DNA from 3 places in the Lysinibacillus sp. UBA5994 genome. Region 1 is predicted to be linked to each of the others. Evidence: riboswitches for the same ligand, from Rfam matches in the RefSeq annotation. Region 1 holds a riboswitch; each other region holds the start of a gene.
The links. A riboswitch is a leader RNA that binds a small molecule or an ion and turns the genes downstream of it on or off. The one in region 1 is predicted to bind cobalamin.

Region 1 (2,278 bases):
TTTACAGAGAAAGCGTGGGTTGTTTCATATGGATCACGCTGTGTGAAGCCTCCGATCATTTATGGAGATGTTGCATGGGCTTCACCAATTACCGTAAAAGAATCCGCCTATGCCCAAAGCCTAACGAAGCGATTTGTAAAAGGCATGCTGACAGGGCCAGTAACAATATTAAATTGGTCCTTTGTGCGAGATGATTTGTCCCGTAAAGATGTCGCTTATCAAATTGCATTAGCACTCCGTAAAGAGGTGGAAGCACTAGAAAACGCAGGTATATCAATTATTCAAGTGGACGAGCCAGCGTTAAGAGAAGGTTTACCGCTTAGAAAGGAGGAATGGGGGGCTTACTTAGAGTGGGCTGTCAATTCCTTTAAGCTTGCGACATCTAGTGTCAAAGATGAAACACAAATCCATACACATATGTGTTACTGCGAGTTTAATGATTTCATCGAACCAATTAGCGCACTAGATGCAGATGTGATTTCCATAGAAACATCACGAAGTCATGGGGAACTTATTACCTCACTACAAGTACAGCCCTATAAAAAAGGAATTGGCTTAGGCGTCTATGATATTCATAGCCCTCGTGTACCAAGCGAGGATGAAATGCTCGCTATTATGAAAGATAGTCTACAGGTGCTGGACCGTTATCAATTCTGGGTGAATCCAGATTGTGGCTTAAAAACGAGAAAAGAAGATGAAACCGTTGCAGCTTTAGCGAATATGGTTGCTGCTACTAAAACGTTGCGTCAAGCTGTACAGCAATCTACATCAAGCTAACGAAATGATTTTTAATCTACTACATCTACTCTCCAATAACGAAGACTAGGGTAAATCCCTAGTCTTTTTATGTTACGTCGATATATATATATTATCTTCAGAAAGTAAAATTGACGTGAACAGGCGAGCATGTTATGTTTATTACTAATTTCATAGCAATCATTACAAGTTTGAGTGAAATCGTCTTTCATTCAATTAAAAGGAAAATGGGTGAAAATCCCATGCTGTCCCGCAGCTGTAAATGAGGAGTTTTGTTTCAAATACCACTGAGTGAGTACTTGGGAAGGTGAAACAAAATGATGATTCATGAGCCAGAATGCCTGCTTGTAAGAAGATTCATTGATGATCTACGAAAGATAGGGAGATGGATGGAGACTTGCTCATCGTGGGTTTTTCTGTCCTTATTCTTTTTTAGAATAAGGTTTTTTTATGCCTTCTCTTCTTCAACAAGTAGATGTATTTGTACTACGAATAGAGATAGGAGACAGAAAATGAGATTGACAAAGTATTTACTTCCTTTCCTGCTTGTCCTGACGTTCAGTTTACTTGCTGGCTGTACAGGCACGGATGAAGAAAAGGAAAAGACCTCAGCAAACCAAACAGATGAAAAAATAATAACGATTGGCTGGCCATTAGATGTCGGTCCATTGAATCCTCATACATATTTACCGAATCAAATGACTGCCCAAGCAATGGTTTATGAATCCTTGGTGGAATACAATGATGATGGTACTGTTACGCCTAAGCTCGCCGAAAGCTGGGACATCTCTGAGGATAAAACTTCGTATACTTTCCATCTAAGAAAAGACGTGAAATATTCAGACGGCACTGCATTTAATGCAGATAATGTCATTCGTAACTTTGACGCCGTTTTAGCGAATCGAGACATGCATTCTTGGATGGGCATGGTTAACCACATGAAAGAGGTTGTAAAAGTAGATGATTTTACAATTCGTCTGCAATTGGATGAGCATTATTATCCAGTCTTAAACGAACTTGCCTTCGTCAGACCTTTCCGTTTTTTAGGGGATAACGGATTCCCAAAGGATGATATGACGCAAGATTCTATCAAAGCACCGATTGGAACAGGCCCTTGGGTATTAACTGAATACAAAAAGGACGAATATGCATTATTTAGTCGCAATGAAAACTATTGGGGAGAAAAACCACTAGTTGAACAAATAAAAGTAAAAATTATTCCTGACTCAGAATCTATTTCATTAGCATTTGAAAACGAAGAATTAGATTTAATTTATGGGCGTGGCATTATTAGTTTAGATAACTATACGTATTTAAAAGACAGTGGCAAATACAAAACTGCTACCTCTGAGCCTTTATCTACGAAAGCACTGCTATTCAATACACAATCTGGTCCATTATCTGAGCTAAAGGTACGTCAAGCCATTCAATATGCTATTAATAAGGAACAAATGGTCGACAGTATTACACATGGTACGGAAAAAGTAGCGAACACATTGTTCTGGGATGCGATTCCTTATGC
Region 2 (2,278 bases), on a different contig from region 1:
ATAAGAAGAAGCGTACATGTTAATGTATAGGCTAGTGCTATTTTTTTCACTTAAATACCTCAGGATAGATTGCTTTTGCTAATTCTTCTAGACCTTCAGCTAAACGTGGCCCTTGACGACTTGTCGTACTTTCATCTACCTGCACAATCGCATTATTTTTTACGGCATTAATCGTATCAAAGCCTGCACGTTTTGGTATTTTCGTTAAAATATCTGGTACATAATGATATGTCACCACGATGACATCTGGATTTTTTGCGATAATTTGTTCTGCATCAATTTTATACCAATTATCGCCATCTACAGCTACATTGTCTGCATTGATCATTTCAAGCATCGCGTTCATAAATGTACCATTGCCAGCTGTATAAATATCTGGCTCATCTGATGCTTCAACTAACACTTTTTTGGGTTCAACATCCTTGACTTTAGACAAAACTTCTTCTACTTTTGCCTTCATATTAGCGACAATTTTTTCTGCCTCTGGTAATTTCCCTGTAGCACGTCCAAGTTGCTCAATTGTTGTATATGTTTCATTAAAGTCTTGTGCATTTTTTACAACAAATACTTTCAAACCTGCTGATTCAAGCTGTGCAATAGCCTCTTCTGAAAGAGACATGCTAGATTCGTGTGAAAAAACGATATCTGGTTTTAAGGCAATAATTTTTTCAATATCGTATTCCATACCCCCAACCTTATCCTTCTCAGCTGCCTCTGGCGGATAATCGTCGTTGTCCGTAACACCAACTATTTCATCATTTAAACCTAGTCCAAAAAGGATTTCAGTATTACTCGGAATGAGTGAAACAATTTTCTCAGGAGGTGCTTCAAGTGTAATGTCCTTACCAAGGGCATCTGTTATCGTCATTGGGAATGTTGCTTCATCCACCTGTGCTGTTTCTTGCTGTGTTTGCTGCTCGTTAGATGGTTTGTTATCTTTTGCTTCCTGCCCACAAGCAGCTAGCAAGCCTACTGCTAAAAATGCTGATAATCCTATTTTCCAAAATTTCTTCATGTGAATCCTCCTTCGTTGATCCGTGCGACATTTCGCTTTACTCTACATCAAAATAAAACCCCTCATCTTTGATCGATGAGGGGGCAAAATCGCACCAAAAAACTGATACAAAATCCACCACCCTATCCTCGTAGGTTGTCATGTCGTTATAAAGGCAGGTCTCCTGGCTAGTGCTACTTGCGATTTTTCAAGCCTTCCCGAAATCTTCAGTGGCATCATTTGAAAAAACTCACACTTACAGTGGCGGGACCGCATCGGAATTACACCGATTTCCCTTTTCACTTTACTTAAGTAAAGAACCTTTATAATATTCAGTTGATTTCATTATACATGAAAATGAAAAAAGTCGCCTCCATTCAAGACGACTCCCCGGCCATTATACAATTTCAGAAAAGTATTGGACTGTTTTCATTTGAGCACCCATTTCTCTTAATGACCATGTCTGTTCTAAATAAACGTCTGCTAGTTTTTCATATTTCCCACCAAATTTATGTGCCCACTCAACCGCTATGACACTTTCATAAAGGTGAGCCATTTTTTCCGCCATACCTTTAGCTTCAAAAGTTTTCGTTGCCTCGTCTAAAGCGCTAAAAATTTGCAGTTTCACAGACATATTCGCCAATTGTTCTTTAACGATTTGTACTAGTGAGCTGTCAGCTAATTTGTCTAATCGTTCCTCCATCTCCTGTACAAACAGTTCATGAGCATGAAACTTATCTACTAAACGAATGAGTTCTAAGGCCAAAATATTAGCCGTCCCTTCCCACACCGTTAACACTTGGGCGTCTCTTAATAAGCGGGGCGTTACAAAGTCTTCTATATAGCCATTACCTCCGTGTAATTCAATTGCCTCACTAGCATAATGAACAGCTTGCTCTGCTGTTTCCTTTTTCATAATGGCAATATATAAACGATTCATAATAAGATCTTGCTGAGTTCCCTGTCCACTTGTCACTTTATCGTATAATTGGATAAGGTCAAAAACTGTCGCTACTTCCACGTGCAACTTAGCTGCAAATTTCCCTAAAGTATCCTGAATCATAGGGTACTGTGTTAAGGGCTTGCCAAATGCATGTCGATTGCTTACATAATGTTTTGCCTCTAAGAAGCCGCGACGCATAATACCAATTGAAGCGACTGCATTACAAATTCTAGAGAGATTTAGTGCTTCTAGCATATAATAAATCCCTTTATTTTGCTCCCCTACAACATAGGCAAGTGTACCATCAAATTCTACCTCACCAGAGGGAACTGCCCGAACGC
Region 3 (2,278 bases), on a different contig from region 1:
TTTTGACCGCTTCCATCTCCTTTAAGGCTGGATCATTTTTTAAGAATTGGATCTTTTGGTCTGCCGTTGTTTCACCGTAATCAATCACGACAACTACCTCTGGGTTGCGGTCTACTGCATCTTCCTTCGACACAGTTGTCCAGCCTGATTCCACATCACCAAAGATATTTTGTCCACCCGCGATTGTCACAAGCTCATTCATAAAGTTTTGACCAGCTGTAAATACATCCTTTTCACCGCTATCAAACACAAGAACACGTAATTTTTCGCTATCTTTTGGTAATTTAGCTTGTACTGCCTCTACATCTTTCGTCATTTGCTCAATTAAAGCTTCGCCACGATCCTCAATACGGAAAATCTTCGCGATATTGCGAATATCAGTGAAAATATCCTCTATTGTTGGCTTTGTCATGTTGGAAGCCGTATGTAAATACGTATGGATGCCTAATTCTTCAAGCTCTTCTGGTGTGCCTACACCCTTTTCGCCAAAGCCACTTTTCCAGCCAGCATATAGGAAATCTGCCTCGGCATCGATGACTTGCTCCTTCGTTGGGTATTGATCGGAAAGAACAGGGACCTTATCGTATGCCTCTTGCAGTGGTTCATAGATTTTATCATCTAAGTAAGCTGTCCCTACCATAGAATCCTCTAAACCAAGTGCTAACATAATTTCTGTCACATGTTGATTTAAGCTAATCGCTTTTGTTGGTGCTTCCGTATATGTTTGAGTTGTGTCATTATTTTTAATGGTTACTTCTGCTGCCGCCTCAGATGGCTCAACCTTTTCACCTTGTGCAGCTGATTCCGTTTTGTCCTTTGCGTTACAAGCCCCTAAAACAGCGACCAAGGCAATGATCATCATCAGCCATATACTTTTCCATTTCTTCATGTCCTTTTCTCCTTTGCTGTTAAAATATAGAAAGAAATCAGAGACTTCTTTACTACTAAGGTAGTTGGAAGGGCATAAAAAAACCCTCTTGTCGCCAAGAGAGTAGCATAGTGAAATAACGGTATCATTATTACCTTCATCACTATCCCCATCCTCGTGGTTCTTAGTCAAAAAATACATACTGGCAGGTATCCTGGCTTAGGTTCATCATCTATACGCCTTCCCATAGTTTCACTACAGTGGCATGCTGTATAGACTCCCCATTTACAGTTGCGGGACAGCATCGGAATTGCACCGATTTCCCTTTTAAGCAAATGACAAATGCCATTTGCACCAATACGTTCTATAATGGTCAATACTATTGATAGACTAGCAGAAGAAAATTTATCGCGCAATCAGTAGTATGACACTAAAAGTATAATCATCATTATATTAGCACTATTTTGACATAAAGACGAACTATTTTACAAGAAATATAGAAGCTAGTATTCTGTTACAATAAAAAGATAGCATTCTATAGAAACGAGGATTTCTTATGTACAAAACAATAGGTGTACTTGCGCACGTGGATGCAGGAAAAACGACCTTCTCTGAGCAAGTGCTTTTTCATACAAATAGTATTCAAGCACGGGGGCGAGTTGATCATCAGGATACCTTTCTTGATCATCATGAGCTAGAGCGCAGACGAGGCATTACGATATTTGCCGAGCAAGGGCGCATGAATATTGGCGATGATACATACACATTGATTGATACGCCAGGGCATGTCGATTTCTCCCCTGAGATGGAGCGTGCTATTCGTGTGATGGATTATGCCATTATTATCATTAGCGCTGTCGAAGGGATACAGGGCCATACAGAAACAGTGTGGCAACTTTTACGTCAATACCATGTCCCTACCTTCTTCTTTATCAATAAAATGGATCGTGAGGGTGCCAATATGGAGGCTGTCATCAGACAGCTTCGCAAAGATTGCTCTCAGCATGTTTTGTTCATCGATGAGCCACTGCGAGCAGACTATGTATCAAATAATATTATGGAATGGCTGGCGGAGCGCGACGAAAAATTGCTTGATGCCTTTCTAAATGAGTCATTGGAGCATGAACAGTGTCTTGCTCAATTAAAGGAAATGATTAAAAATGAAGGTGCCTTCCCTTGCTTTGCTGGCTCGGCCTTAAAGGATGAGGGCATTCAGGAATTTCTTGACCAGCTCCCGCTGTTAACGGCTTCCCATTTTGACAAGGATGCCCCGTTTGAGGGCGAGGTTTTTAAGATTCGTCATGATGGGCACCAGCGTTTAACCTTTATGAAGGCAACCAAAGGCTCGTTGCATGTACGAGATGAATTTTCATTTGACGAAGTAACAGAAAAAGTGACCGAAATTCGCCT

Region 2: linked by a shared signal. The riboswitch ahead of B3D98_RS02205 (ABC transporter substrate-binding protein) and the one ahead of nikA (nickel ABC transporter substrate-binding protein) in region 1 are both predicted to bind cobalamin.
Region 3: linked by a shared signal. The riboswitch ahead of B3D98_RS04590 (ABC transporter substrate-binding protein) and the one ahead of nikA (nickel ABC transporter substrate-binding protein) in region 1 are both predicted to bind cobalamin.

The regions. Positions count from the first base shown of each region.
Region 1 is NZ_DJAU01000026.1:139,143-141,420, reverse strand. It holds gene metE (5-methyltetrahydropteroyltriglutamate--homocysteine S-methyltransferase) at 1-777, shown strand, start outside; cobalamin riboswitch at 927-1,119, shown strand; gene nikA (nickel ABC transporter substrate-binding protein) at 1,269-2,278, shown strand, end outside.
Region 2 is NZ_DJAU01000007.1:14,565-16,842, forward strand. It holds gene B3D98_RS02200 (FecCD family ABC transporter permease) at 1-50, opposite strand, end outside; gene B3D98_RS02205 (ABC transporter substrate-binding protein) at 47-1,015, opposite strand; cobalamin riboswitch at 1,152-1,334, opposite strand; gene B3D98_RS02210 (acyl-CoA dehydrogenase family protein) at 1,392-2,278, opposite strand, start outside.
Region 3 is NZ_DJAU01000012.1:377,410-379,687, reverse strand. It holds gene B3D98_RS04590 (ABC transporter substrate-binding protein) at 1-889, opposite strand, end outside; cobalamin riboswitch at 1,056-1,242, opposite strand; gene B3D98_RS04585 (elongation factor G) at 1,425-2,278, shown strand, end outside.